3 regions of the Alishewanella sp. HH-ZS genome follow, and region 3 is predicted to be linked to each of the others. Evidence: predicted binding sites of a transcription regulator. Region 3 holds the regulator's gene; each other region holds the start of a gene.

Region 1 (10,664 bases), on a different contig from region 3:
TTCGTTTAGATCCAACCTTTGGCGCTTTATTCAGTGGCGAACAGCCATGGATCCGCGATCCCCTGATGGATGCCGCCGGACGGCTTTGGATGTTAATCTGGGATAATACCGCCGGCACCCGCCATGCCGGTGTTGCCCTGCCCAAAGCAGATGGCAGCTATCAATGGACAACCAGCAGCTTACAGCCGCTGGCGGATATTCCGCTGGATACCATCCTGCTTGATCAACAATTAGTGTGGTTTGGTGGCGCCGAAGGTATTTTCCGCTTTGTCGCCGATCAGTTTCAGGCCCCGCAACCAAAGCCCCCGTTACTGCGGCAGTTGACCAGCAGTGATGGCGAGCGACTCTATGATGGTGGACCGGTTCCCGCCGGACTCAGCTTGCAACCAGAGCAAAATAACCTGCGTTTTAGTTACAGCAGCCCGAACTTTGATCACCTGCAGGCAGAGCAGTTGCAAGTCAGGCTGTTCGGGCATGACGACAGCTGGTCGGCCTGGAGCTTAGAGCCCTATCGCGACTACACCAATCTGCCACCCGGCGAGTATCGCTTTGAGATCCGGGCTCGCAATGCTGCCGGCCAGATCAGTAGTGCCGATGCCCTGCATTTCCGTATTCTCGCGCCCTGGTATCAAAGTCGCTGGCTATATGCTGCACTCGCGCTGCTGTTTGTGCTGTCAATGATGCTGTTAATGAAGTGGCGCACTCATAGCCTGCTGCGTGAGCAGCAGCGTCTGGCAGCCCTAGTTTCCCAGCGTACCGAACATTTACAGCAAACCTTATCGGAGTTGGAGGCAGCACGACGGCGGGCAGAGGCAGCTACCCAGGCCAAAAGTCAGTTTCTGGCCAATATCAGCCATGAATTACGCACGCCGCTTAATGCCGTACTGGGTTTTGCTGAACTGGCACAGCAGAGCAAAGCCATTAGCGATAAGCAACTGTATCTGGGGCGGATCCGTAATGCCGGAAAAATACTGTCCAGCATTATTAATGACCTACTGGATTTCTCTAAAGCCGAAGCCGGAAAAATTCAGTTGGAGCAACTGCCGTTTAAATTACAGGACTGTATTGAGCAGGTCGTTACCTTGTTTAGTGCGCAGTTAGCCGACAAAAAACTGCCACTGCAACTGAATCTGGCGCCGGATCTGCCAGCACAGCTGGTTGGTGATCCACTGCGTTTGAGTCAGGTGTTGATTAATCTGCTGAGCAATGCGGTTAAATTTACTGAACGTGGCGCTATCCGGTTGACAATCAGCCTGCTGACCACCTCTGACGAGCGGCTATGTCTGCTGTTCAGCCTGGCCGATACTGGTATCGGCATTAGTGAGACACAGCAACAGCAGCTGTTCCAGGCTTTTAATCAGGGGGATCAGAGTATTAGCCGTCAGTATGGGGGCACTGGTCTTGGACTGGCAATCAGTAAGCGTTTGGTTGAGCTGATGCACGGCCAGATCCAATTGCAAAGCCAACCCGGTGTCGGCACGACGGTGAGCTTTACGGCTTACTTTAGCAAGGCAAAACTGCCTGCGGCCAATCCTCACAGTAGCGAAGCCCCTGCGGAGCCATCGCTGATTAGCGCTGAACCCTATGACGGCAACCCACTGCTGGTCGTCGATGACAACTATTACAATCAGCAATTACTGAAACTGATGCTGGATAAACTGGGGTATCCCTGCCTGGTTGCCAGCAGCGGCGAAGAGGCGCTGCTGCTGCTAGCGCAACAGCAGGTATCTTTAGTGCTGCTGGATATTGAGATGCCGGCGATGAATGGCTATCAAACCTTGCAGGCGATCCGTCAGTTGCCAGGGCGGCAGCAGCTGCCGGTGATCGCTGTCACCGGCCATACAGCAGTGCAACTGGGAGAACGGCAAGGTCAGCTGCAGTTTGATGATATGCTGACCAAGCCTTTCAGTCTTGCCAGTCTGCAGCAACAGCTGACCAAGTTTCTGCGCTAGCGCAGATTCGGCGCCAGCCAGCTTTCGGCCTGTTGCTCGCTCCAGCCTTTGCGCTGTGCGTAATCCGCCAGCTGATCGCGGTCGATTTTACTGACGGCAAAATACTTGCTGTCCGGGTGGGCGAAGTACCAGCCACTGACCGCAGCACCCGGCCACATGGCATAGCTTTCGGTGAGCTGCATCTGAATTTGCGCCGGCACATCCAATAGCTGAAATAAGGTGCCTTTCTCGGTATGTTCCGGGCAGGCCGGATAGCCGGGCGCGGGTCGGATCCCCTGATACAGCTCGCGGATCAGTTGTTCATTATCCAGCTGTTCATTGGCGGCATAACCCCAATATTCGCGCCGGACTTTTAAATGCAGATACTCTGCCAGCGCTTCGGCCAAACGATCGGCCAGCGCCTTGACCATAATGCTATTGTAATCATCATGTGCTGCCGCATACTGCGCCGCCAGCTCATCAGCACCAAAGCCGGTCGTCACCGCAAAGGCACCCACATAGTCCGCAATGCCGGAGCCAACAGGGGCAACAAAATCTGCCAGACTACAATTCGGCGCATTATTCCGTAGCGCCAGTTGCTGTCGCAGATTATGCAGGCGGCAGCGCTCGGTGGTGCGGCTGTCATCCTGGTAGATGATAATATCATCGCCATCACTGTTGGCCGGGAAAAAGCCAAAGGCCGCTTTACCACTAATCAGGTTCTCTTTGATCATCTGATCCAGTAGCGCATTGGCATCCTGATACACCTTCCGCGCTTCCAGCCCAACTTCAGCATGTTGCAAAATCGCCGGAAACTTGCCAGACAGCTGCCAGGTCAGGAAAAACGGTGTCCAGTCGATGTAGTCGCGCAGTACCTGTAAATCAACCTGCTGCCAGTAATGTACACCAGGCTGTTTCGGCGCTGGCGCTACTTTCGTTAAATCCAGATGGAATTTATTCTGCCGTGCCTCGGCCAGACTCAGCATCCGCTCACCAGGCCGGCTGCGTTGGTGCTGCTCTACCGCAATACGATATTCCTCTGCCACCCGTGCCAGATAGGCCGGTTTATGTTCGGCGCTGATTAAGGATTGCACTACGGAGACGCTACGCGAAGCATTAGGCACATACACCACGCCATGCGCATAATGCGGCGCAATCTTAACTGCAGTGTGCGCTTTAGAGGTAGTGGCACCACCAATCAACAACGGCACGCTAAACCCTAGCCGGGTCATTTCTTTCGCCACATGCACCATCTCATCCAGCGACGGCGTAATCAAACCCGATAAGCCAATCACATCAACCTGCTGCTCTTTAGCTACCCGCAGAATTTCCGCGCAGGACACCATCACACCCAGATCGATAACCTCAAAGTTATTACACTGCAGCACCACGCCGACGATATTTTTGCCGATATCGTGCACATCGCCTTTTACCGTTGCCAGCAGGATTTTACCCTGCGCCCGGCCACCGGCTTTCTCCTGCTCAATATAGGGTTGCAGGTAAGCAACAGCTTTTTTCATCACCCGTGCTGACTTGACCACCTGCGGCAGAAACATCTTGCCTTCCCCAAACAGATCGCCGACGACGTTCATGCCATCCATCAGCGGGCCTTCAATCACATGCAGTGGTCGCTCTGCCTGCTGCCGGGCATCTTCGGTGTCCTGCTCGATAAAATCGGTAATGCCTTTTACCAGCGCATGCTCCAGCCGTTTATTTACCGGCAGGCTGCGCCAGGCATCATCCACTTTCTCGGCGACACTGCCATCGCCTTTAAACTGCGCAGCAATCTCTAACAAGCGTTCGGTGGCATCCGGACGGCGATTTAGAATCACATCCTCTACCCGCTCCCTGAGCAAGGGCGGGATATCGTCATACACCGCCAGCTGACCCGCATTAACGATGCCCATATCCATACCGGCCGCAATAGCATGGTATAGAAATACTGAGTGGATGGCTTCGCGCACCGGATCGTTACCACGAAACGAGAACGACACATTGGATACACCGCCGGAAATCTTGGCATAAGGGCAAAGGCGCTTGATTTCACGGGTCGCCTCAATAAAGTCCACCGCGTAGTTGTTGTGCTCTTCAATACCGGTCGCCACCGCGAAAATATTGGGGTCAAAAATGATATCTTCAGGCGGAAAACCAATTTGCTCAGTCAGGATCTTGTAAGCGCGTTGACAGATTTCGACTTTTCGGGCCTTGGTATCAGCTTGCCCCACCTCGTCAAACGCCATCACCACCACAGCCGCGCCATAGCGGCGCAACAACTTTGCCTGCTGTAAAAAGCTCGCTTCGCCTTCTTTCAGCGAAATCGAGTTCACTACCGCCTTACCCTGAATACACTTTAGCGCCGCTTCAATCACGTCCCACTTCGAGGAGTCGACCATAATCGGCACCCGGGCGATATCCGGCTCTGCTGCCAGCAGCGTTAAATAGCGCACCATAGCAGCCTTGCTGTCCAGCATCCCCTCATCCATATTGATGTCAATGATCTGGGCGCCGTTTTCAACCTGTTGCCGTGCCACATCCAGCGCCGCTTCGAAATCGCCTTTTAATATCAGTTTTTTAAATTTCGCCGAGCCGGTAACATTAGTCCGCTCGCCGATATTGATAAATCTTGCCTGCTGTTGCATTACCACTCCACCGCAAAGGCTTCTAGGCCGGCCAGATGAAAACTATGATCGGCCGCTTTTGGTTGCCGCGGCGGCGCATCTTTTACCGCTTCGGCAATGGCTTTAATATGCTCTGGCGTGGTACCACAGCAGCCACCGACGATATTTAAAAAGCCCTGTTTGGCCCAATCAGCAATTTCTGCTGCCATCGCCTCAGCGCCTAAATCATATTCGCCAAACTCATTCGGCAAACCTGCATTGGGATGCACCGAGACATAAGCTTCGGAAATGGTGGCCAGGGTTTCGACATAAGGACGCAGCAAATCCGGCCCCAGCGCGCAGTTCAGGCCAAAGGTCACCGGCTTGACATGCGCCAGCGAATAATAAAAAGCTTCGGTCGTTTGGCCGGACAGCGTGCGGCCCGAGGCATCGGTGATGGTACCCGAAATCATCACCGGTAACTCCAGCTGCAGCTCTTCAAACACCTCCAACACGGCAAAGGCTGCGGCCTTGGCATTCAGCGTATCGAAAATGGTTTCCAGCATAATAATATCGGCGCCACCTGCAATCAGCGCCCGGGTCGATTCCTTGTAAGCAAGCACTAACTCATCAAAGCTGACATTGCGAAACCCCGGATCGTTAACGTCTGGCGAAATCGAGGCAGTACGGTTAGTAGGTCCTAACACACCGGCGACAAAACGGGGTTTGTCAGGTTGCAGTGCTGTGACTTCGTCACAAACCCGCCGCGCCAGTGCCGCCGCCTCACGATTGATCCGCTCTGACAGGTGCGCCATCTGATAATCATGCATCGCAATGGTGGTGGCGTTAAAAGTATTGGTTTCAATAATGTCCGCCCCGGCCAGCAAGTATTGCCGGTGAATATCGGCAATAAGTTCCGGCTGAGTAAGCACTAACAAATCGTTGTTACCTTTGAGATCGCACGGCCAATCCGCGAACTCCGCGCCGCGATAACCGGCTTCATCCAGGCGGTGCTGTTGGATCATGGTGCCCATAGCGCCATCCAGCACCAAAATACGTGAGGCCAGCAGCTGGCGTAGTTGCTGTGGCGTTAAACGAAGCTTTGTCATTAACTGTTGCCTATCTGATTCAGGTCAAAGGGCGTAGCCTGGTAAACATAATAGTTTAACCAGTTACTGAATAATAAAAAGGCGTGCGCCTGCCATAATTTTAGCGGCCCCTGGGCCGGATCATTATTCCGGTAGTAGTTTTCCGGTAAACGCGGCGCCAAACCGGCCGCCAGGTCACGTTGATACTCATCATCCAGCGTGGTCAGATCATATTCCGGATGCCCGGTAACAAAGATCCGGCTACCACTGCTGTTTTGCAGCAAATAGGCTCCGGTGACATCGGCCTCAGCCAGGATATGCAAATCATCATGCTGTTGGTATTTTTGTTTTGGCACCTGCGCATAACGCGAATGCGGCACCAGAAATTGCTGATCAAAGCCGCGCAGCAGCGGGCTCAACGGCTGTACTACGTCTTGCCAGTAAACACCGGATAATTTCTCGCCGCGAATTTCCCGCTGTAAGCCGTAGTAATGATACAGCGCAGCATGGGCGGCCCAACATAAAAATAGCGTCGAGGTAACATGGGTATCCGCCCAGCGCAGGATCTCACCAAACTGCTGCCAGTAGGTGACATCTTCGTAATCGACCAGCCCCAGCGGCGCCCCGGTAATAATCAGACCATCATATTTCTGCCCCTGCACATCAGAAAAGTAACGATAGAAGCAGTTTAAATGGCTCTCCGGTGTATGTTTACTGACATGATCATCGATGCGGATCAGCTCAATATCCAGCTGCAGCGGGCTATTCGCTAATAAACGTAGTAACTGAATTTCAGTCACAATTTTATTGGGCATTAAATTCAGAATCGCGATCCGTAATGGCCGGATATCCTGGGCTGCCGCCCGGCTCTCGGTCATTACAAAGACATTTTCTGCTGATAAGGCTTCTACTGCAGGTAACTGGTCAATCACTTTAATAGGCATAGCTGGCTCCGCCTGTGGCTAGCACCATACTGAACCTGAGTCTGGTTAGTCAGCTGGCACCCCTGATAACTTCTATACGTTTAGACGTCTAAATAAGGCGTATTATGCCGTACTATGCCAGAAAAGCAACAGCCGTCTGTCGACGGCTGTAAAGTGGTGGCTAAGGTCTGAGTTAATCCCGCTAAAAACAAAACTCCGGTGCATTTCGCTACCGGAGTCCTGAAAACTGAGACGCTGTGGTAAAGACTTATAGCTCTTCCGGCTCTGGCATCTCCATCACATCGTCAGTAGCGACGGCTTCGCCCGGCTTTAATAACAGCCGCGCCCGCAGCTCTTTTTCAATTTCATCTGCCACCGCAGGGTTATCCTGCAAGAACTTCATGGCATTAGCTTTACCCTGACCAATCTTATTGCCCTGATAAGCGTACCAGGCGCCAGACTTATCAACTAAGCCTTGCTGTACGCCCAGGTCAATCAGCTCACCCAGTTTGTTGATACCGGCGCCATACTGAATAATAAATTCAGCTTGTTTGAATGGCGGAGCTACTTTGTTTTTTACTACCTTAACCCGGGTTTCGTTACCGGTAATTTCATCGCCTTCTTTTACCGAGCCAATACGACGGATATCTAAACGTACTGAGGCATAGAATTTCAGCGCATTACCGCCGGTGGTGGTTTCCGGGTTACCAAACATTACACCGATCTTCATCCGGATCTGGTTGATAAAGATACACAGGGTATTGGAGCGTTTGATATTGGCAGTCAGTTTACGCAGTGCCTGTGACATTAAGCGGGCCTGTAAACCCATATGGCTGTCACCCATGTCACCTTCAATTTCTGCTTTCGGCGTTAAGGCGGCGACCGAGTCCACGATCACCACGTCTACGGCGGCAGAACGCACCAGCATGTCGCAGATTTCCAGTGCCTGCTCACCGGTATCTGGCTGAGAAACTAACAGCTTATCGACATCCACGCCTAATTTCTTCGCATACACCGGATCCAACGCATGTTCGGCATCGATAAAAGCACAGGTTTTACCGCTACGCTGTGCTTCGGCAATCACCTGCAGCGTTAAGGTGGTTTTACCGGAGGACTCAGGACCATAAATTTCCACAATCCGGCCATAAGGTAAACCGCCAATGCCCAGTGCAATATCCAGCCCCAGTGAGCCGGTGGATACCGCTTCAATATCCAGGGCAGTGCTGTCGCCCAGCCGCATAATAGAACCTTTACCGAACTGGCGTTCAATCTGGCTTAGTGCCGCACTTAATGCCTTTTGTTTGTTGTCGTCCATTGGTCGCTCCGGAGAAATTAGGTTAAGCCTTTAACAACTGTATGAGCATACAGTAGTCTAGTTTGTTGGGGCTGTCAATAACAAGATGCATTGTCTGAGCGCATGTTCAATCGCCTGCTGGCGGATCTGCTGCCGGTCGCCAGCAAAATGCAATTGCTGAGTGCTGACAGTCCCGTCGATACTAAAACCGAAACAGACGGTACCGACCGGCTTCTTTGCCGTGCCACCGGTAGGGCCGGCAATGCCGGAGATGGCAAGCGCAATGCTGGCGCCCGCCGCCTGGGCTGCGCCACTGGCCATCTCGGCTACCGTTTGCTCACTGACAGCGCCATATTGTAATAGCGTTGCGCTGCGCACCCCTAACAATTGCTGCTTGGCTTTATTGCTGTAGGTAACAAAGCTGCGGTCAACATAGGCTGAGCTGCCGGCTACTGCGGTCAGCCAGTAGGCAACCCCACCACCGGTGCAGGATTCTGCAGTGGTGATACTGGCTTTTTTCCGTAATAATAGCTGCCCTAGTTCAGTGGCAAGCGCTAAGCTTGTTGTTTCCGCTGTCATATTTGATCCAACAGGAAGTGTTAGCACCATTATGCCGTCAGACCAGAAACCGGAGCAAGCGTTAAGCAATCATACCCCGATGATGCAGCAATATCTGGCACTGAAAAGCCAGCATCCGCAGATCTTATTGTTTTACCGGATGGGTGATTTTTACGAACTTTTTTATGAAGATGCGAAAAAGGCTGCCGCCCTGTTAGATATTTCGCTGACCAAACGCGGTCAAAGCGCCGGTGAACCAATCCCGATGGCCGGTGTGCCCTATCATGCCGTTGAAGGTTATCTGGCGCGTCTGGTGCAATTGGGTGAGTCGGTCGCCATTTGCGAACAGATCGGCGATCCGGCGACCAGCAAGGGGCCGGTAGAGCGCAAGGTGGTGCGGATTGTTACCCCGGGCACCGTGACCGACGAGGCGTTGCTGAATGAGCGGCAGGATAATTTACTCTGTGCCATCAGTGAGAGTCGCAGCCACTTTGGTCTGGCGCAACTGGATCTGACCAGCGGCCGTTTTTTGCTGAATCAGGTCAGTCATGCCGATGATTTGGCCGCCTTGCTGCAACGGCTGAATCCGGCCGAATTGCTCTATCCGGAAAACTTTAGTCTACCGCACCTGACCGAACGCAAAGGCGCCCGCCGCCGTCCGGTATGGGAGTTTGAACTGGCCAGTGCCGAGCGCTTACTGTGCCAGCAATTTGGCACCCGCGATTTACAGAGCTTTGGCGTGTTGGAAGCGCCGGTTGCGCTGATGGCCGCCGGCTGTTTGATGCAATATGTCAAAGATACCCAGCGCGCTCAGTTACCGCATTTACGCAGTATCGCACTGGAGCGGCCGGATGATTTTATCGTGCTGGATGCCGCCACCCGCCGCAATCTGGAATTAACCCATACCTTAAGTGGGCAAACTGAGCATACGCTGGCGGCTGTACTGGATAAAACCCAGACTGCCATGGGCTCCCGCTTACTAAAGCGCTGGATCCATGCGCCGCTGCGTAACCACACTCAGCTTAATCAGCGGCTGGATGCGGTACAGGAACTGACAGAGGATTTTCAGGCGCTGCAGCCCTCACTAAAGCAAATCGGCGATATCGAGCGGATCCTGGCCCGGCTGGCCCTGCGCAGCGCCCGGCCCCGCGATTTTGCCCGGCTGCGCCAGGCGCTAACCGAGCTGCCAGAGCTACAGCAGCAGTTACTGCATGCCAACAGTCAGTTGCTACAGCAGCATCAGCAGGCCACCCTGCCGGTGCCGGAGCTGGCTGAATTATTACAACGCGCTATCGTCGAGTCACCACCAGTGCTGATCCGTGATGGCGGCGTCATTGCTCCGGGCTATCATGCCGAACTGGATGAATGGCGGGCGCTGGCTGAAGGTGCCACCGACTACTTACAGCAACTGGAGCTGCGCGAGCGTGAGCGTACCGGTATTAGTTCGTTAAAAGTCGGCTTTAACAAGATCCATGGTTTTTATATCGAAACCGGTCGCAGTGCTGATACCAGGGTGCCGCCGGAATATGTGCGCCGGCAAACGCTGAAAAATAATGAACGCTATATTATTCCGGAGCTAAAAGAATACGAAGATAAGGTACTGGGTAGCCAGAGTAAGGCGCTGACGCTGGAAAAACAGCTTTATGACGCGCTGTTTGACGCCGTGAGCCCCTATCTGGCGCAGCTGCAACAGCTGGCTCAAGCCTTATCTGAGCTGGATGTGCTCTGCAGCTTTGCCGAGTGTGCGGTGCTGTATCAGTATTGCCGGCCGCTGTTAACTGAGCAGATCGGTATTCAACTGACCCAGGCACGGCATCCGGTGGTGGAGCGGGTGCTAAAGGCGCCCTTTATTGCCAATCCGTTGCAATTAGACGCCTCACGGCGGATGCTGATGATCACCGGCCCCAATATGGGCGGTAAATCAACCTATATGCGGCAAACCGCCCTGATTGCTCTAATGGCCGCCATCGGCAGCTTTGTGCCGGCAAAGCAGGCAGTAATTGGCCCTATTGATCGGATTTTCACCCGGATTGGTGCCTCTGATGATCTGGCGTCCGGCCGCTCGACCTTTATGGTGGAGATGACGGAAACCGCGACCATTCTGCATCATGCTACGGCACAAAGTCTGGTATTGATGGATGAAATTGGCCGTGGCACCAGTACCTATGATGGCCTGAGTCTGGCCTGGGCCTGTGCCGACTATCTGGCCAATCAACTGCAGGCGTTAACCCTGTTTGCTACCCATTATTTTGAACTGACCAGTCTGGCGCAGC
Region 2 (10,664 bases), on a different contig from region 3:
TGCCAATGTACAGGCGGCCGCCGAATTTGGCATTGTGCCACAGCATATCCTGCCGATGTGGGACTGGGTGGGTGGCCGTTATTCCCTCTGGTCAGCGATTGGCTTACCGGTTGCGCTGATGATTGGTAATGACGGTTTTAATCAGCTGTTAGCCGGTGCCGCCGCCATGGACCAACATTTCTTTAACGCGCCCTTTAGCGAAAACCTGCCAGTGATCCTGGCATTACTGGGCATCTGGTATATCAACGGTTTCGGCTGTCAGGCGCAGGCGCTGCTGCCTTATAGTCATTATCTGCGTTTACTGCCGTCTTATGTGCAACAACTGGATATGGAAAGTAATGGCAAGGCGGTCGATCGCCGCGGCCAGCCATTGAGCGATGTCACCGCCCCGGTGATCTGGGGTGATGCCGGCACCAATGGCCAGCATGCTTATCATCAGTTATTGCATCAAAGCCAGCTGAAAATCCCAGCCGACTTCCTGCTACCGCTAAAGGTCGCGCATCCGCTACAGGACCATCACCAGCGGCTGGCCGCGCATTGCTTTGCGCAAACCCAGGCGCTGATGCAGGGTAAGACCGAGCAGGAAGCTTATCAGGAATGTCTGGCACAGGGCATGACGGCGCAGGCGGCAGCAGAATTAGCCCCGCATAAGGCGTCACCTGGTAATAAACCCAGTAATACTTTATTACTGGATGAGTTATCACCCTATCATCTGGGCGCCTTGATCGCACTCTATGAACATAAGGTGTTCTGTCAGGGTGCGATCTGGCAACTGAATAGCTTTGACCAATGGGGCGTTGAGCTGGGCAAGCAGCTTTCTACACCTATTTATCAAGCACTTAAGGCGCAGGGTGACGCTCAGTTCGACAGTTCAACAGCGCAGTTGATTGCCCTGTTCCGCCAACAAAACCGCTAAACCCTGTTTAGCATCAGCAAGGCTGCCCGCGGGCAGCCTTTATTTTTTGCGCCGTCATCGTACTGTCACTTTTTAGTTTTATTTTTACACAAAGTGTGGTAGAAACTTGTTGAAAATAACAACAAGAAACAACAATCAGATGAGGCCGTAATTATGGAAAGCTTCGAAGACTTACTGAACATGTTGGAACGTCCGGCGGCGAAAACCCGCACCGTTAAGCGCAAATGGCGGGAAATTGAGGAATTGAAAGAACGCCAAAGGCTCAAAAAAGAGCTTTGTGACATTGATTGGACCATTGAACCGGAACTGATTGATATCGAATTATAAACAAAAGGGCCTGCAGCTAACTGCAGGCCCTTTTCGTTATTCGATACCGTCAATACGGCACAAGCGTCAGTTACAACACTGAGTGCCAGTTTATCGGCGTTTTGCCGGCGGCACGCAGTAGGCTATTGGTCTGTAAAAAATGGCCACAGCCCAGAAAGCCGCGATGCGCTGATAACGGCGACGGGTGGGGAGCCTGCAGAATATGATGCCGGCTGGCGTCAATTAGCCGCGCTTTCTTCTGCGCATGAGAGCCCCAGAGTAAAAACACCAATTGCTCACAGTGCTGGCTGATCTGTCGGATCACCTGATCAGTAAATTGCTCCCAGCCCAGGGCGCGATGCGAGTTCGGCTCATTTGCCACCACCGTCAACACGGTATTCAGCAATAACACGCCCTGCTCGGCCCAGCTTTGCAGGTAGCCATGTGACGGCACTTGAAAGTCTGCATATTCCAGCGCCAGCTCCTTGTAGATATTCAGCAACGAAGGCGGCACCCGTACGCCCGGCCTGACCGAAAACGCCAGCCCATGCGCCTGGTTTGGGCCATGATACGGATCCTGCCCCAGCACCACCACCTTCAGCTCAGATAACGGCGTCAGCTTAAACGCATTAAAGATTTCACTGTCCGGCGGATAGATCACCTGGCCACCGGCACGTGCCTGCTGGATCGCCGTCAGCGTTTGCTGAAAGTAGGGTTGTTGCTTTTCACTGCCAAGAAGGTCCTGCCATTGCATCAGCGATTATCCAGTTGTCGTAATACCTGCTCGAGGGTGGCAAAATCGGCCGGAATATCCCGGCTATAACTTTGCTCAGCGGCACATTTTGCCAAAGCCGCCGGTAAAGCGATAGGTGTTCCTAAAATATTCTCTACCTGTTCTTTAAACTTAGCCGGATGCGCTGTACCGAGGAAGATCCCCACCTCACCCGGCTGCAGGCTACGTTTTAACGCCTTATAGGCAACAGCCGCGTGCGGCTCACTCAGATAACCCTCTTGCGCCAGTAAGCGCATACCAAGCTGGGTGTCATCTTCATCGACCTTAACCGCCTCGATATCAGTCCGGCTCACTACCCCCTGCGCCAACAGCGCTTCTACCCTGGGCCAGTTATTCGGTGCACTGACGTCCATCGCATTCGATAAGGTGGCGATGGTTTTGTTGGGTTGCCACTGGCCGCTCTGCCAGTAACGCGGCACGGTATCATTCAGGTTCGTCGCAGCAACCATCCGCTTAATCGGCAGCCCCAGCGCCTTGGCAATCAGACCGGCAGTCAGGTTACCAAAGTTACCGCTGGGTACCGCTATCACCGCTTCTGAGCGTTGCTCGGCCGGCAGTTGGGCAATAGCTTCAAAGTAATAACAGATTTGCGCAAATAAACGACTGATATTAATCGAGTTGGCCGAGTTAATATTGTAGGTTTTTACCAGCTCCTGCTGATCAAAAACTTGCTTAACCAGCGCCTGACACTGGTCAAAGTCACCATCCACCGCCAGCGTGGTAATATTCTGCCCTAGAGTGGTAAACAGCTTTTCCTGCAGCAGACTGATCTTGCCTTTCGGATACAGGATCACCACCTCTACCCCAGGCTGCTGATAAAACGCATGCGCCACGGCCGCACCGGTATCGCCGGAGGTGGCCGTAACAATAGTGGTTTTGCGCCCGCCCTGGGCTTTGGCCAGCGCCTGCGCCATAAAGCGGCCACCAAAGTCTTTAAACGCCAGCGTCGGGCCATGAAACAGCTCCAGACAAAACGTCTGCGCCGTAACTGGCACCAGTGGCGCGGCAAAGGTAAAGGCGGCGCTCACCATCTGAGCGACTTCAGCCTCGGTTAGCTCATCGCCAATCAAGGCAGATAAAATCTTGGTACTGCGTGCTACCAGCGGTAAAGCGAGTAAAGCGTCAATATTCAGCTTTGGCCAGCTGGTTGGGAAAAATAAGCCTTGTTGCTGGCCCAGGCCCTGTCGGACCGCCTGTAAAAAACTGACTTGTTCGGTTGGGACTTTTAAATTGGTTAAAATCATCTTTATTACTCCGCGAGCGCTCTGGCGCCCTGTGGCGCTAACCGGCAGATGGCGGTCAGCGCGTCCTGATTCTTGGCATAATGGGCATTAAGGTAAGCCGCCGTCGCGGCAGCCTGCGCATCATCCCGGCAAAGCGCAAATACAGTCGGGCCGGCACCGGAAATCCCCAGGTGCAGCACCCCTTGCTCACTTAGGGCGTTACGCAAGGGCAATAATTCCGGCATCAGACTCTCCCGGGCTGGTTCTGCCACCCGATCCTGCAACGCCGCCGCGGCATCCTGTTCATCACCGGCGTAGAGCGCACTGACAAAGCGGCTGAGCATACCGGCAAAGGCGATACTGTCGGTTAAACTTAACTGCTGTGGCAAAACAGCACGCGCGGCCTTGGTCGAGAGTACAGTACCCGGATAACAGAGCACCACCCGCCAATGCTCGAACCAGGGCAAGCTGCGGCAAATCTGCGCACTATCCGGTAACATCAGCTGTAAGCCACCATAATAAGATGGCGCCACATTGTCATAATGCACACTGCCACTGACCCCGCCCTCCGCCACCGCCATTAACTGTAGCAGCTCACTCTGGCTAAACGGCTGGCCGAAATAGTCATTAAAGGCATAAAAAGCAACGACGATTGAACAGGCGCTGGAGCCTAAACCACTGCCGACCGGCAGCTGTTTATTAAGCTGCAAGCGCAGCCGGGGCAAGGGCTTACCCAGTGCCTGTTCAAAGGCATAAAAGGCTTTAAACACCAGATTATCTTCGGTTGCCGCCGGTAGCTGATGCAGATAGCGGCCGCTTAGCTGCAAACTGAGCTCTGCCGCCTCGCCCAGGATCAGCAGCTCATCACCAAGCAGGCTGCCGTCTACCGGTTCAAAGGCGGCGCCCAACAAGTCAAAACCGACGCTGAGATTGCCGGTCGAGGCCGGCGCATAATAACGCTTAGTTGAATGTGATTGCATAGACTATACCTGCTGCTGCCAGCTCAGGGTGCGCAGAATATCGCTAAAGACCCCGGCAGAGGTCACAGCAGCACCGGCACCATAACCGCGCAGCACAAAGGGGATAGGCTGATAATAGCGGCTTAAGATCGATAGCGCATTCTCACCGTCTTTTACTTTGGCCAGCGGATGATCAGCGGCCAGCGCTTTAATCGCGACCTTACATTTGCCATCGCGGATCTCGCCGATATAGCGCAGCACCTTACCCTCCGCTTTGGCAGCAGCCAGCCGCTCAGCAAAGGCCTGGTCTAATTGCGGCAGCTGCGCCATAAAATCTTCGACGTTAGCACCGGCAGCAAAACCGGCCGGCAACACCGAGTCCACTTCGACCTCACTCAGATCCAGCATTAAACCGGCTTCGCGCGCCATAATCAGTAGCTTGCGTGCCACATCCATACCGGATAAGTCATCGCGCGGATCAGGCTCAGTAAAGCCCATAGCGCGGGCTTTGGCGGTCACCACCGACAGCGGCACCCCGGCTTCCAGCTCGCCAAAGATATAGGATAAGGAGCCGGATAGAATGCCTTCAAAGGCCAGCAACTGATCGCCGGCATTTAGCAGCCCTTGCAGGGTATCGATTACCGGTAAACCGGCACCGACCGTGGTTTCATATAAAAAGCGTCGCCGTTGCTGCTGGGCAACAGCACGCAAGCGATGGTAATACTCCAGGCTGCTGGTATTGGCTTTTTTGTTTGGCGTAACGACATGGAAGCCGGCTGCCAGGAAATCTGCGTACTGGTCCGCCACTGCCTGAGCACTGGTGCAATCGACCAGTACCGGATTGGTTAAATGCTGTTCCTGGACAAAGCGGTTTAACTCCGCCAGCGAAAACTGTGCATTGGCCTCTGCCAATGCCGGCTGCCAGTTTTTCAGATCCACACCGTCTTTCGCCAATAACAGCTGCTTACTATTGGCGATACCGTAAACGGTAAGCTTAACCTGGCGCTGCTGTAAAAAGGCTTGTTGCCGTTCGATCTGGGCCAGTAATTCACTGCCGACCACCCCGCAACCGACCAGAAACACATCAATGCTGGGGATATGGCTGAAGAAGTTCTCATGGCAGACCTTAACTGCATTCTGACAGCTGCGCTGCTCGACTACCGCAGAGATCGAGCGCTCACTGCTATCCTGCGCAATGGCTACTACGTTCACCCGCGCCTGCGCCAGCGAAGCGAAGAACTTCGCAGCCACACCTCTGTGCTGCCGCATGCCATCGCCGACCAGGCTGACAATCGCCATATCAGATTGGATGGCTAATGGCCGTAGCAGTTTGTTTTGCAATTCTAATTCGAACTCGGCTTCCAGCGCCTTTTTCGCCGCCACCAGATGCAGCTGCGGCACACAGAAGCTGATGCTAAATTCCGACGAGGACTGGGTAATTAAGCTTACCGAAATCTGTGCGCGCGCCATGGCGGCAAATACCCGGCTGGCCATGCCCACCACGCCCTTTAAACCCGGGCCAGATACCGTAATCAGCGCCAGATGCTCAAGGCTGGAAATGCCCTTCACCAGCGCTTCACCATCGCCTTCCACATCGATACAGGTGCCCGGCGCACTGGGGTTAAGGGTATTTTTGATATAACAGGGAATTTGCACCCGCGCCAGCGGGCCGATTGTTTTCGGATGCAGCACCTTAGCACCGAAATAAGATAACTCCATCGCCTCATCGTAAGACAGACGATCGATTAAGCGGGTTTGTTTCACCTGCCGTGGATCGGCACTGTAGACGCCATCGACATCGGTCCAGATCTCACAGGCACTGGCTTTGATCGCCGCAGCAATGACGGCGGCGGAATAATCCGAACCATTGCGTCCCAATAAGGCCGTCTCGCCCTGGGCGTTACTGGAAACAAAGCCTGCCATCACATAGATGCTGGCTGGTGTCGCCGCCATAGCGGCATCAATCACGGTTGCTGTCGCCGCCACATCGGCAGTGGCATTTAAAAAATCACCCTGACTTTTCACCAGCTTTACCGAGTCCAGCGCCTGCACATCCGCACCTTTCCCCTCTAACAAGGCCGTCATCAGTGCCACGCTGAACTGCTCGCCCAGGCCCAGGATCTGCGCTTTAATATGATCCGGGCAAAACTTTAATAAACTCATGCCCTGTAACTGCCAGCCCAACTGCTGGATCTGGCTGTTGATCAGCGCCTGCACCTGCTGCCGGCGTGCTTCACTGACGCCTGGTACCTCGGCTAACAGTTGCTGGTAGCGCTGTTCAAGCTGGCTTAGCGGCGACTGAAAGTCGGCTCCCAGATAGGCCAGATCAGTTAATTCGACCAGCGTATTGGTTACGCCCTGCGGGGCCGATAACACCAGACAGACTTGTTCTGTTGTTGCCTGCTGCAACACAATTTGCGCCACTTCAGAAAATCTGGCCACCGACGCCAGCGATGACCCGCCAAATTTTAGCACCCTCATAATTTCTCCTCGCGCATCCAAGTCTTAAGTCGTTTTGTTATCGCAGACCTTTGTTAGTCAACCTGCTGTCACGCTATGTTGCGTGATCAATGCTGGTTCACCTGGGCCAAGTGGCCAAAAAAAAGGCCCGGAACCTTTGAGGTCACGGGCCTTTTTACAGACAGCACACCGCCGACCTCCTACCCCGCGGGGTTGGTGGTGGTAATAATGGTGGTGAGTACTGCTGCTTTTATATTCATAGACTACACTATGCACAGACTTTTAGACGTCTGTCAAACCTTTTCTAAGTTGTTATTGTGGACAGCCACGACGCTAGGCCAGCGCAGCCTCGCTCCAGATACTGATCTGGTTACGCCCGGCCCGCTTGGCCTGATACAAGGCCTGATCCGCTTGTTGCAGCATAGTTTCCACACTGCAGCCTGCTGCGCCGGTGCTGATACCGCAGCTAATCGTCAACTTTACTGCCGCGCTTTGCACAGCACAGAATTGCTCCATTTGCTGACGCAACCGCTGGGCAACCTCAATAGCTCCAGCCAGCTCAGTATCGGGCAAGATCACGGCAAACTCTGCTCCGGCCAAGCGCGCCAACAAATCATTATCGCGCAACAAGGCGCTAAACTGGCGAGCCAGCCCCTGTAACATCTGGTCGCCATGTTGATGGCCGTATTGATCGTTGAGCAGTTTGAAACGGTCCAGTTCGAAACGCAGTAACGCTAAAGGCCGCTGGTAGCGCTCAGCCCGGGTCAGTTCCAGTTGCAATTGCTGTTGCAGGTATTGCCAATTTGGTAAGGCCGTTAGCGTATCGAAACGATCCAGCTGTTTCAGTTGTTGCGTTTTAAATAACACCTCAGCGTGGTAACGGGCGGCCTCGCTGGCATCCTCCAGCCACAGTGCCAATTGTGCCTCCTCCTGTGGATTACTCAGCGGGATAAAGCTGACATTCTGCGCCATCTGGAACTCATTTTGCTCAGCCTTTGCCTGGCGCGGCAGCTTCAGCAAATACAAACGTTGTTGCCAGCTCAGCTGCTGAGTTTGTTGCTGCTGCAACACCTCAGCCATTTTACGGCAGAACCAGCTCTTAGGTACTTCCGGGAACAGGCTGAAAAAATCCTGCCCCAGAATCTGGGCTTCGGGTAACTCTAACTGCTGGCATAAAAAGGAGTTAACATAGCTCAGCTGATAACGGCTATTCAGCACCAATACAGCACCAGGTAACTGATTAACCAGTCGTTGCAGATTAAGATTCATGCCGTTATCACTCCTGAGGCGAAAGTCTATTGCCAAAACTCTTCTATTTTGTGAAATAATTATTTTAAATAACAACTATATTCGCTATGGTAGCAGGAGTGAATCGCTTTTTGCTCCGAATGCCAATCAGGGTGACGCCATGCCGCAAACCAGCCTGTCTAAAAAGCTGCTGACCAAGGTTTTATCGGTTTATTTTATTTTGACGCTGATTGTCACCCTGGGTCAGATCGTGGCCGAGTACTACAATGCGAAAAGCTTTATCCGTAACGAACTGACGACCTTACAACAAACCTTCGCCGGTAGTCTTACCCGGGCTATCTGGGAGCTTAATACCCCACAAACGCTGAATATCGCCGACGGTCTGCTGGCGGTACCTGCCATTGAAGGGGTCATTGTCCGGGATGATAACGGTACTGTTATAACCCAGTCCGGCCGCTATATCGACATTCAGCAACGCTTTAGCAACCAACTGGTACAGCAGGAACTCAGTCTGAGCGACCAGCAAAGCGGCATCTTTGGTTATACCTTCCCATTGATCTTCGAATTTTCCGGCCGTACCAGCCAGGTTGGTGATGTTACTCTGTTCTCTAGTCGCAAAGTCGTCATTGAACGGATTGAAATGGGCATCTATTTCCTGATTGGTAATGCGATGCTAAAAACCACTTTTTTGATTATTTTGTTTTTAATGGCTTTCCGGCGTTATCTGACCGAGCCGCTGGCAGATCTGAGCCAGCAGATTGAAAGTCTGGATTTGGACCAGTTGGACGGCTCTAAAGTACGTATTACGCCAGATGAAGGTGCCGAACTGACAGTAATGGCGAATGCCTACAATAAATTAATCGACCGCTTGCAGGACAATCAGCAGCAGTTAAAGCAGACGCAGCAGCAACTGATGTTATCCAACAACAAACTGGATCAGCAAAATTTACTGCTGGAGCAGGAAGTCGCCCGTAAAACCTCCGGCTTAAGTCAGGCGATGATGGATCTTCAGCAACAGAAGCAAGAACTGCTGCAGAAGAAGCAGGCGCTGCGCGAGGAAATCGAACAGCGTCGCCAGACCGAACTCGACCTGCGGCAAAAACAACGGGAACTGCAGGACACCATTGATAACCTGAATCAGGCGCAGGACCGGCTGGTACAATCAGAAAAAATGGCCGCCTTGGGTGGTTTGGTTGCCGGCATAACCCACGAGGTAAATACTCCGGTCGGTATTGGCGTAACGGCCACCAGTTTTCTGGCAGAGCGCTTGCGTCAACTGGAGCAGGCCTTTCGTGAAAAAACCCTTACCCCGAAAATGCTGGAAGATTTTTTATCTGAAGCCGGTCAAAGTACCGACTTGCTGCAATCCAATCTGAGCCGGGCGTCAGAGCTGATTGCCAGCTTTAAGCAAATTGCGGTCGACCAGGCGAGTGAAGCGATCCGCACCATAAATCTGTGCCACTATATTCACGAAATTATTCGCTCGCTGCAGCCACACTTCAAAAAAACCAAACACCAGCTCGAAGTTAACTGTGCCGAGAATATTATTCTGGATTGCCCGGCTGGCGCTATCTCACAAATCTTTACCAATTTCCTGATGAACTCGTTAATTCACGGTTTTGAGGGGATTGAGCAAGGATTGATCCGGATCACCGTTACGGACGACGCCGATAATATTGATATCCATTACAGTGATAACGGTATCGGTTTATCAGAGGCGCAACTGGAGAAACTGTTCCATCCTTTCTTTACCACCAAACGCGATCAGGGCGGCAGTGGCCTTGGCACTCATATCGCTTACAACCTGGTACGGCAGACGCTGGGCGGCAGTATTGAGGCCAACAGCAGCCCGGGCAAGGGCTTGCATTATCATGTCAACTTCCCGAAAAAACCAAGATTGCCTCGCTAAGGCAGGTTATACTGCAGCGTCTTTAATGAAACGGAAGTTAAGTTGTTATGTGGTTTAAAAATGTGCGGGTGTACCGGTTAAGTGCGCCTTTAACAATTGAAGCAGCCGCGCTGGAACAGGCGCTGGCAGAATACAAATTTACCCCCTGTAGTGGCCAGGAAGCGGTACGCAGCGGTTTTAGCTTCCCGCTGCATCCCTCGATCAAACACTACAGCCATCAGCAAAATCAGCGCTGGTATTTCGCGATAAAACGTCAGGAAAAGGTGTTGCCGGCAGCCGTGATTAATGAAGAACTGGCGCCGAAACTGGACGCGGCAGCCACAGAGGCCGGTCGGCCGCTGAGTCGCAAAGAGAAGCAGGCACTAAAAGAAGATCTGATCCAGACGTTATTGCCCAGAGCCTTCAGCCGCTCCAGCCTGACTCAGGGCTATTACGATGCAGAACGGCAATGGTTGGTATTAAACACCGGTAGTGCCAGCAAAGCCGAAGATATCCTGGCTCTGCTGCGCAAGGCTTTAGGCTCATTGCCTGCCCTGCCCTGGCTGGATAGTCATAAATTGAATCAACAACTGCAACTTTGGCTGCAACAGCAGTCCTTGCCGGCACAATTTCAGCTGGGCGCCGCAGTTGAGCTGAAAGCGCCGGATGAGGAAGGTGCCAAGGTTAAATTTAGTAACCACCTACTTACTGCTGATGAGGTGCAGACCCATTTGCAGGATAAACTGGTTACCCGGCTCAGTTTACAACAAGAGCAAGGTTTAGCTTTGACCGTCGCTGATGATGGCGGTATAAAGCAGATCCAATATCCGGACGCCCTGTTTGAGCAAAACGAGGAACTCGGCTGGGACGA
Region 3 (10,664 bases):
GCTGGCTTTACGGCCTGCGCCCGATACACCGCTGGTCGCGCTGATCACCGGGATACAATCCGCCGCAACCAGACCGGCCTTTAATACCGGTAATAACGCCAGTGAACAAGCGGTAGGATAACAGCCGGGTACCGAGACCAGATCACCCAGCGGCTCAGTTTGCCATTCCATTAACGAATAGACGGCTTGCTCGAGTAATTCCGGATGCTGATGGACATAGCCATAGTACTGCGGATACAGCTCTGGCTGCTTTAAGCGAAAGGCGCCGGACAGGTCAAACACCTTAATCCCTTTGGCCAGCAGTTTAGGAGCCACCTCTTCACTGGCCTCATGCGGTAATGCCAGAAATGCTACCTCGATATCCAGCTCAGGGATCAGGCTATCCTGCCAGGGTTCCACCAGAATATCGACTTGACGGGCAAAACGCGGATATAAGCTGGCCAGCGGTTCAGGATCGCGGCCGCCAGAAGCGAAAGCATAACTGAGTTCAAAATAAGGGTTTGCGCTAAGTAAGGCACAGAGCTCTGCACCACTGTAACCAGCGGCGCCTAATACCGCACTGCGGATTTTCGGGGATTTTGAAATATCAGACATGAAATACTCTTACTAACTAAAACACAGGCTACCAGTTATAGCACAAACTGGCGCCTAGTGTAGTGGGATGGATATGCATAATCAAGAATTATTATGCTGTTTTTTTGAATTTTTATACGAAAACTGCAAGCTGGGACCTGCTCAGGAAGCAGTCTGTTGTGGCAGATCGGCCAGTACCAATTTGTTCCGCCCCTCGCGTTTTGCCTGATAAAGTGCATGGTCAGCATTCAACAATAATTGCGATAGATCTAACTTGTGGTTACTGGTTAAGCCAATACTAATGGTGATCCTAAGGTCGCTGGCAATATCGGATAAATCCATTTTCTCGATTTTTTGCCTCAGGCGTTCACAGACTTCTGCCGCATCCTGCAAACTGGTAACAGGTAATAGCATGGCAAATTCTTCACCGCCCCACCTGGCCAGTAAGTCGATGCTACGGCTTTGTTGTTGCAATACTGCCGCAACCCGCTTTAACACCTCATCACCGACCGCGTGCGATAATTGATCATTAACCCGCTTAAAATGGTCCACATCCAGCAACGCCAAACATAAGGTTGTCTGGTAGCGCTGTGAACGCAGATATTCGTGTTGTAGGGCTTCATCAAAAGCACGACGGTTTGCCAGGCCCGTTAGCGCATCCTGTCTGGCTAATAACTGTAACTCTGAGGTCTGCTCAGCGACCAGCTTACGCAAGCGCAGCTCGCTGTGACGCAGGCTGCTCAGGCGCCAGCGGATCGCCAAAAACAGACTGCCAGCCAACAATACTAATAACAAGAGTTGAAAACCGCCGCGCTGCCACAGTTGGGGCAGTAAGGTGAACTCAACAATCGCCTCATTTTTACTCCAGTCACCACCGGGATAAGCAGCAGCAACCCGGAAACGGTAGGATCCCGGTGGTAAGTTGGTGTACTCAGCACTGATGGCGGCGCCACGGTTTACCCACTGACTATCAAAGCCTTCCAGCAGAGTGCGGTATTGGATCCGTTGCGACATCACATAACCCAAACCGGCATATTGAAACTCAATACGGTTTGTACCCGGAGCCAGCCGGTGCGTTTGCCGCAGTGCCAGCGACTCTCCATCGACAATTAGCTCTTCAACAACGACGGGAGGGGTTAGCCGCGCGAATTGTTGCAAGCGCTCTGGCTGCACCCGGCTAACGCCCATGGAGGTCGCGATCCAAACCGAACCATCATGGTGCACCGTTGCAGCTTTGGCGGAGCCACCATTGGCCTGAGCACTGGCCATGCCATCACTCTCGCCATATAACTCAATATCAATCCAGCCCCGCTGTCCGTTAACGATTTCCAGCGCTTGCTGCCGGTTTAGCCTTAATACACCGCGATTACTGCTAACCCAGAAATGCCCTTGTTGGTCTAATACCAACTGGAATAACTTATCAAACGGCATGCCCTGCGCCCGGCCTATCATGCTGATTTTATCGGTCTGTAAGTGATATGCCAGTAACCCACGATCGGTACTCATCCACAATAAGCCAGCTTCTTTATCTTCGGCAAAACCAAAGGCGTAATCAGCGTCATCGAAACGACTCAGATCTAAACGCTGCAACTCACCTGTTGCAGACAGCACTGCAACACCGGCCCCGCTACCAATAAAGATCCGCTGATCGGAACTCTGATACAGCCCCATTATAAAGGGGCTGGGCAGGCCCTGTTCCCGGCCATACAGCTTATCACCGGCAGCGCTCAGCCAGACAGCTCCAAGCGCCGTACCAACCCAGACACTGCCATCTGCCAGCGGCAATACCGCCCGCACCTCGTTCGCCGGCAAGCGGTTGTCAGCATGAAAATGTTGTACGACCTTGTCGTCGCGAAGCTGGACCAGGCCATCGGCATAGGTACCGGCCCACAAACTGCCATCAGGCCCCTCGGCCAGGCTCAATACTGACTGACCGACACTGACAGTACTTAAATCTAAGCGGCTTAATTTGCCATCGCAGTAACGATTTAATCCGCCGCTGCTGCCAATGTACAGACAGCCATCGGAATGCGATAACACAGTCCGGACAAAGTTACTGGCCAGGCCCTGCTCGGTAGTAAAGGTACTGAAAGGAGCATCACGCAAGCGGAATACACCGCCGTTAGTGCCAACCCAGATACTATTCTCTTTATCCAGTAACAGCGCCAGTACCCTGTTATTCGGTAAGCCCTGGCGGATATCCAGCTGCTCGGTCACGCCACGGGCTTGCCGGAATAATCCCCGATCAACGGTACCGATCCATAAAATATCCGGGCCTTGTGGCAATAATGACGAAACCGGCACATTGGCCAATAAGGATAGCGGCTGAGCCTGCGGGTCGCTCAGTGCAAAAAGTCCGCGCTCAGTACCGACCAATAATTCATGCTGCCGCTCAAGTAGCGCAAATACCGGGGTACGTTGTAACTCGGCGGAAGCAACCTGTTGGATCTGCAGATCCGGATCCAGGAATACCAGCCCATCCGAGGTACCTACCCAAATCCGGCCAGTCGCGTCTTCCAGTAAACTATGTACCTGCTCTGAGGGCAAGCCATCAGCCCGGTGCCAGACCCGGCGCTGGCCAGCTTCATCCTGCAAATACAAGCCTTTACCTTCAGTGGCGATCCACAATCGACGCTGACTATCCAGCAGCACCCGGTTAATCAGTACCCCCAGCGGCGGATAGGCGTGCCAGACACCATTGCTAACTTTGACTAATCCGCCGCGGGAACCGGCAATCCAAAGATCTTGCTGCCAATCGACATGGAAAGTTCTGACCCCGACATCCGGTAAGCCAGTTTCCGGACTACGGTCAAAAATTTTGAATTCGCGGCCATTGTAACGCGCGACACCTTCCCAAGTGCCAAACCATAAATAGCCATCTGCGGTCTGAGCCAGCGCATTAATGGTGTTGTGGGGTAAGCCATCTCGGGTATTCAGGCTTTCTTTAAAATAATTATCCAGCGCCGGCACCGGGCCGGGCTCGGAATGAAATTTGGCAGGGGTAGCGCCAGCGCCGGGCGCGATGGCCAGAAAGATGCACAACAACCAGCAACACAGGTGCAATAATGGCATGCAGATAATCCATTCATCCGTTGCAGCAGGCAATACTGCCGTTATGCTCAGATTACCTGAGTTTTAGCTTAATTGCCAAGTCATACCAGCATTTAGGGCGTGTTGACGTTCGCTGCTTGTTTTTTCCGCAAAGATTAACACGCCTTAGACTAACGAACAGACTTCACTAACTCCGCTAAGTCTGCATGCAAACCACCGGCCGTTACCAACAGGCCGGCGCCCGGACCTTTCAGCACCAGCGGGTTCTGCTGATACCAGTCAGATGTGATAACAAAGATATTGTCACAGGGTGCCAATGCAGCCAGCGGCGCCTTGTTGTCCACAGCAACTAAACGGACACTGGCCTGTACCTGCCCGTCAGCTAAGCGCAGACTGGCGGCGTAACGCAGCACCTTATTTTCGGCAGTTGCCTTAGCATAAGCCTCAGCCAGCATCAGATCCAATTGCTGACGCTGACGCCAAAATCCGGCCAGATCACCGTCTGCTAACCCGGCAGGTAACAGTGGTTCCAGCTCAATATCCGCTAATTCTAACTCTGCACCCAGCTCACGAGCCAATACCAGCAGCTTACGCTGGACATCTTTACCAGAAAGATCATCGCGTGGATCTGGTTCGGTATAGCCCAGCTGCTGTGCTTGTAACACCAGTTCAGAAAAGGCTGTAGTACCATCATACTGACACAATAACCAGGATAGCGTACCAGAAAATACCCCGCTCACCTCGCGGATCTGATCGCCACTTTGTAATAACTCCTGCATCACCCGCTGTACCGGGATCCCGGCACCGACGGTGGTGTTACTCAACCAGCGTAAACTACTAAGCTCCAATGCCTGCAGGATCTGCTGATATTCAGAACCCGGCAAGGTAACACCTTGTTTATTGGCACTGATCAGATGACAACCTGCGGCGATAAAGGCCGGATAGAGCCTGGCAAAGTCCTGACTGGGTGTGATATCAATCAATACCTTGGGGCTGGGCAGTGCTGCCAGATAGGCAACTAAACTTGCCTGCTGATAAGGCTTGGCATCGCTAAAAGCACTGGACCAAGCCTGACTCTCGATGGTATCGCTGAGTAAGGCTTGGCGCGAGTTCAGGATAGCGCAAAGATTAAGTCTGATCTGGCCGGCAAAGCGTTGTTGCTGCGATGCCAGTAATCGTAAAAATTCGGCGCCGACCTTACCGGTACCGGCGACCACGATATTGAGCGTTGTCAAAGGCGCTGCGACACCCGATTTTACTTGCTTAAAATCACTCATGCTACTTCCACTTACTGCTGTTGTACCGCAGCCACGGCATCCAGTGCCAGAGCTAAATCGGCAATAAGATCCTGGGCTAATTCAATACCAACCGACGCCCGAATCAGTGTTGCCCCTATCCCGGCAGTGGCCTGGGCCGCTGCGTCCATAGAGGCATGGGTCATGGTCGCAGGATGACAAATCAAACTTTCCGTCCCGCCTAAAGACTGCGCCAGCGTGAAGTAGCGTAAGTTACTGAAAAAGGTGGTCAGTAAGGCTGGCGGGGCGCTTAACTCGAAGCTGCACATGGCGCCGAAGCCAGATTGCTGGCGCTTAGCAATCTGATGGCCGGGATGATCCACCAGGCCGGGATAGTACACCTTACCAATCAGCGGGTGTTGTTGCAGAAAGGCCACCACCTCGGCGGTATTCTGCTGCTGCAACTGCAAGCGAGGGGTCAGAGTCCGCAAACCACGTAAGGTTAAATAACTATCAAAAGCGCCTGCTGTGAGGCCAAGGCAGTTCGCCCACCATTTCAACTCGTCACCGCAGGCTTGCGTTTTACAGATCACCGCACCACCAATCACATCGCTGTGGCCATTAATAAACTTGGTGGTCGAATGCACCACCAGATCGGCCCCCAGTGCCAACGGCCGCTGTAATGCCGGCGACAGGAAGGTGTTATCTACCACGACCTTTGCGGTCAGACTTTTTGCCAGCTGGCACACCGCAGCAATATCAGTGATTTGCAGCAAGGGGTTGCTCGGTGTTTCCAGCCAGATCATCGCCGGTGCCGCCCGCTTAATCTGTTCAGGCCAATCCGGCTGTTGAAAATTGACAATCACCAGCTGGAACGCCTGCTTCTTCTGCGCCAGATTAGTAAAAAGACGGTAGCTGCCACCGTAGCAATCATGTGGGATCACCAAGGTATCAGCCGGGGTCAATAACTGCAGCGCTAACAGACACGCCGACATTCCGGTATTGGTAACAATGGCTTTGGCACCACCTTCCAGCTCCGCCAGGGCTTCACCGAGAATATCGCGGGTAGGATTATTCGAGCGCGAATAATCATAAGGACCGGGCTGACCAAAGGCCGGCAACTGATAAGTCGAGGTCAGGTAAAGGGGCGGCGTGATGGCACCGAAGGCGGTATCTTCAGCGATACCTGCCCGGGCGCTAATCGTAGCGGGATGGCGATGACTCATGCTTTAACTCTTTTAGATGTTTAGACGTCTAAAAGTATATTCATTATTAACTGGAAGTCAAACCATTTAGCCGTCTATAATCTTTATTTGTTGCACACTATTTGACTCACCGACAGAAAGCAGTAGAATTCCCGTTTTGCGCTACGCTGCAAAACAAAAATTAACGACAAGGGATCCCTTATGGCTAAGTGGAATGGTGAATATATTCACCCCTATGCAGAACACGGTAAAAAATCAGAACAAGTTAAAAAAATTACCGTCTCGATACCGCTGAATGTTTTAAAAGTTTTAACCGATGAACGTACCCGCCGCCAGGTCAATAATCTGCGGCATGCCACTAACAGTGAGTTACTGTGCGAAGCTTTCCTGCATGCTTTTACCGGTCAGCCGCTACCGGCAGACGACGACTTGCGTAAAGATAATCCACATCAAATCCCGGCTGAAGTCAGACAAATCCTGACCAGCATGGGTAAAGAAATTCCGGTGATTATCGAAGCCGACAGCGATGAAGAATAAATAACGCTAACCGGTTCGCAATAAAAAACCGCCTTTCGGCGGTTTTTTATTTACTGGCAATCATACTCTCAGGCATCAAAGTAGGCTGCCGGCATCGGGATCCTGGCTACCCCTGAGCTGACTGCCGCTTCAGCTACCGCACGGGCGACCCGTGGTAATAACCGGGGATCCATAGGCTTCGGAATAATGTAGCCTTTACCAAACTCCAGACTACTAACTTTAGCCGCCAATAGCACTTCCTGCGGTACCGGCTCCTTGGCAATAGCCCGGATCGCCTGCACGGCTGCCAGCTTCATCTCATCATTAATCACACTGGCGCGCACATCCAATGCACCACGGAAAATAAAGGGGAAGCACAGCACGTTATTCACCTGATTCGGATAATCCGAGCGCCCGGTAGCCATAATCAAATCACCACGCTCGGCGTGCGCCAGTTCAGGTTTAATCTCTGGATCCGGGTTGGAACAGGCAAAGATCACCGGCTTATCCGCCATCAGGCTTAATGCTGCCGGCGGCAGGACATCGGGACCGGAAACACCAACGAAGACATCAGCACCCTGCAACGCATCTTCCAGGGTCCTTTTATCGGTATTGTTCGCAAATAGCTGCTTGTACTGGTTCAAATCTTCACGCCGGGTATGGATCACCCCCTTGGTATCAAGCATATAGATATGCTCACGCATAGCGCCGCACTTGATCAGCAGCTCCATACAGGCAATGGCAGCCGCGCCGGCACCCATACAAACAATAATGGCTTTGCGGATATCTTTGCCCTGGATCTCCAGCGCGTTTAACAGGCCGGCAGCAGTGACAATAGCGGTACCGTGCTGGTCATCATGGAATACCGGGATATTACAGCGCTTAATCAGTTCCTGCTCAATCTCAAAGCACTCCGGCGCCTTGATATCCTCCAGGTTAATACCACCAAAGGTGTCAGCTATATTGGCGACCGTGGTAATAAATTCTTCAGTAGTGCGGTGCGATACTTCAATATCAATTGAATCCAGGCCGGCAAAGCGTTTGAATAGCAGCGCCTTACCTTCCATTACCGGCTTTGACGCCAGATGGCCCAGGTTGCCCAACCCCAGGATCGCCGTGCCGTTAGAGATTACGGCGACCATATTGCCTTTGGCAGTGTATTTGTAAATGTTGTCCGGATCTGCGGCAATTTCACGCACCGGTTCAGCCACACCGGGGCTGTAAGCCAGTGCCAGATCGGTAACGGTTTCGGCAGCTTTGCTGATTTCGATACTGATTTTCCCTGGGCGAGGTTCTGCGTGATAACGCAGCGCTTGTTCTCTGAAATCTGACATTCCAATTTTTTCCTGAGTAAGTGTAGGTACAGACTACGGCACTAATTTATAGGTTTTTTGTTATACAGCGGGCCGGTGGTCGGCTCATTCTAATGAGCTCTGATCTGGAAAAACACTGAAATCGTGCTGGACGTACCAGACTAAGGCAGTAACGTCATTACGACTTTGGTATAATTCGTAACCAGTTATAACAAGAAAATGCTCAGCCGCCAAGAGTTCTGGACATCCAATTATCTGCGCTGTGTTCTGCTTAGCAGGCGCTGACGAAGGATTTAACAGGCGAGCGCAGTTACTCAAACCTGGAATGGAACGCAAATTTGGCTGCGCCAGTTGCTCACATTATGTTAACCGACACACTTGTTTACAATCTGCTTCTGACCAAAACTTGACCCTCAGCCGTATGTAGCTAAAATCGACACCATTAACTGTTTTTTAACCAGAGGTTTTATGAAAGCGCTACTTTTAGCAGCCCTGTTGTGCAGCACTGCATCCCTGACTTTATATTCAAATACCAGTTATGCCAGCGCGGCGGATAATGACCGGGTATGTGCCGATACCGATTGCAGTAAAGAACTGCGCCGACTGATCAGATTGGCGCGAAGCGGCAGCGGTGATGCAGCAGCATTGGTAGCAATGGCTCACGCGACCGGCGATGGTCTGGAGCAAAGTAACGAGCAAGCCATTCGTTATTTGCGGATGGGCGTGCGCCAGCGCAACGCTATGGCGGTCTTTCTGATGTCCGACTGGCTTAGAAATGGTTTTATGCTGGAACAAGATCTTGCTGAGTCGCAACGTTTGCTTGATCTGGCCGTCGATCTAAAATATGCCCCGGCGCAATATGCTAAAGCGGTACAACTGCTGCAGGCTGAGCAGGATGACCAGTTGCCGGAAGCGATTAATCTACTGGAGTTAGCCACAGAGCAGCGACTGGCCAGTGCCATGTTGCTGTTGGCACAGTTAAAACAACATGGCGCCGGTGTCGAGCAGGATCTGCCGGGCGCCGCCGAGCTATACCGGAAGTTAGTGTTGGCCGGACAGGTATCCGCCCGTCCTTACTTGCAGGAAGTGACAGCTCTACTCGCTGCTGATCAGCAACACCAGACGTTGGTTGATGAATTACGGCAAGTCGAGAATATTGAAGTGATCCGGGTAACAGACCAGGCATTACAGGCTAATAATATGCTGGAAGGCATTGTCAGAAGGTTAACTGCCACCGGACAGTACGACAGCCGCTCGGTAGGAAGCCGGATCCGGGGCGTCAGCTGCGACCAAAGTGGCAGTAACTGCGGTGTTATCCGCCCGGATAGCAGCTCTGGCTCAATTTCTGAAGCCCTGGCGGGTGGCAAGTAAAACAAGTAACAAATGCTGAAACCTATGCTCTCGCTGAGCATAGGGCATAAAAAAACCGGAGCCAGGCTCCGGTTTTTTCGTACTTGGTACCGATTAACGGTTGCCCAGTACAGAGAAACGCTTCTTGAAGCGGTCAACACGACCACCAACATCCAACACTTTCTGCTTACCGGTATAAAACGGGTGGCAAGCTGAGCAAACGTCCAAGTGGATGTCTTTGCACAGAGCTGAACGGGTTTTGAAGGTATTACCGCAAGTACAGGTTGCAGTAATTTCTTTGTATTCCGGGTGGATACCTGGTTTCATGGGTTACCTCGTTAGGCCGTATCGCCATCTGGTCGCATTTTTTATCGCCAGACACCATACGTAATTACAGTTAATTTAGGGCGCGTAGCTTAATAGATAGCCGCTGAAGTTGCAACCAGAAAACCGGAAAAGCACAGAATTTTGTTTTGCTTGGCAAGGCGCACGCGCTTCCTTAAACTTAAAGCCTGATTTTGTTGCTATGGAAGCTGCTGTGACTGCGATCCGTGTTGCCCTGCCCGTACCCTTGCGCCAGCATTTTGATTACCTGTTACCGCCTGAACTTGAGGTGAGCATAGGCTGCCGGGTGCGGGTGCCCTTTGGTAAACGCGAATTGGTGGGGATTGTCTGGCAATTAGCGGTTAAACCCGACGTCAGTGAGCAACAACTTAAACCGGTGCTTGCCGTGATCGATCAGACGCCGGTCTTGCCAACTTTACTACGCCAACTCCTTAGTTTCGCTGCAGATTACTATCACCATCCACTGGGGGAGGTCCTCACGGCCGCCTTACCCGCACTGTTGCGTGAAGGCCGCCCACTCGCTGACTACCTGCCCCGAGCGTACCGACTGACCGACAGCGGTAAAGCCGCTAACCTGCAAAGCTTTTCGCGCTCGGCTAAACAGGCAGAATTGTGGCAGGCCCTGACAACACAAGCGCTGGATGAAGCGACCGTCAAAAGCCATTACAGCGGCAGTGCGCTAAAGCAATTAATGGCCAAGGCGCTGGTCGAGTCGTTCCAAACGGCGATCGCACCCTATCACTATCAGGGCTTAGCCGAGCCGGCGTTGCAACTAACCGCTGATCAGGCTCTGGCAGTGACCGCCGTTAATCAGGCCCAGGGCAGCTTCCGGCCCTTTTTGCTGGAAGGTGTCACCGGCTCCGGCAAAACCGAAGTCTACCTGCAGCTCATCCCCTCCCTGCTGGAGCTCGGTCAGCAAATACTGGTATTGCTACCGGAAATTGGCCTGACCCCACAAACGCTGGAACGCTTTAGCAAACGTTTCCGCGCCCCGGTACTGGTCTGGCATTCAAATTTAAGTGATGGCGAGCGGCTTAACTGCTGGCTGCAAGCGGCCAGTGGCAGCGCAGCTGTGG

Evidence for each region. Region 3 encodes MetJ, which represses methionine synthesis genes. Its sites were predicted from a motif close to TAGACGTCTAGACGTCTA; they were not measured.
Region 1: a site for MetJ is predicted at 6,634-6,651, ahead of metA (homoserine O-succinyltransferase). Genes of this name have one in related genera too.
Region 2: a site for MetJ is predicted at 6,933-6,950, ahead of thrA (bifunctional aspartate kinase/homoserine dehydrogenase I). Genes of this name have one in related genera too.

The regions. Positions count from the first base shown of each region.
Region 1 is NZ_LZEJ01000001.1:50,820-61,483, forward strand. It holds gene A9165_RS00270 (hybrid sensor histidine kinase/response regulator) at 1-1,952, shown strand, start outside; gene metH (methionine synthase) at 1,949-4,570, opposite strand; gene A9165_RS16730 (homocysteine S-methyltransferase family protein) at 4,570-5,637, opposite strand; gene metA (homoserine O-succinyltransferase) at 5,637-6,560, opposite strand; gene recA (recombinase RecA) at 6,808-7,854, opposite strand; gene A9165_RS00290 (CinA family protein) at 7,912-8,412, opposite strand; gene mutS (DNA mismatch repair protein MutS) at 8,444-10,664, shown strand, end outside.
Region 2 is NZ_LZEJ01000001.1:105,030-115,693, forward strand. It holds gene pgi (glucose-6-phosphate isomerase) at 1-916, shown strand, start outside; gene A9165_RS16540 (DUF3545 family protein) at 1,070-1,243, shown strand; gene ung (uracil-DNA glycosylase) at 1,314-1,976, opposite strand; gene thrC (threonine synthase) at 1,976-3,259, opposite strand; gene thrB (homoserine kinase) at 3,265-4,218, opposite strand; gene thrA (bifunctional aspartate kinase/homoserine dehydrogenase I) at 4,222-6,678, opposite strand; gene A9165_RS00545 (sensor domain-containing diguanylate cyclase) at 6,991-7,926, opposite strand; gene A9165_RS00550 (ATP-binding protein) at 8,066-9,814, shown strand; gene A9165_RS00555 (recombination-associated protein RdgC) at 9,862-10,664, shown strand, end outside.
Region 3 is NZ_LZEJ01000022.1:30,798-41,461, reverse strand. It holds gene argC (N-acetyl-gamma-glutamyl-phosphate reductase) at 1-594, opposite strand, end outside; gene A9165_RS10295 (ligand-binding sensor domain-containing diguanylate cyclase) at 736-3,645, opposite strand; gene A9165_RS10290 (aspartate kinase) at 3,795-4,901, opposite strand; gene metB (cystathionine gamma-synthase) at 4,913-6,085, opposite strand; gene metJ (met regulon transcriptional regulator MetJ) at 6,266-6,601, shown strand; gene A9165_RS10275 (malic enzyme-like NAD(P)-binding protein) at 6,670-7,914, opposite strand; gene A9165_RS10270 (tetratricopeptide repeat protein) at 8,362-9,264, shown strand; gene rpmE (50S ribosomal protein L31) at 9,358-9,570, opposite strand; gene priA (primosomal protein N') at 9,680-10,664, shown strand, end outside.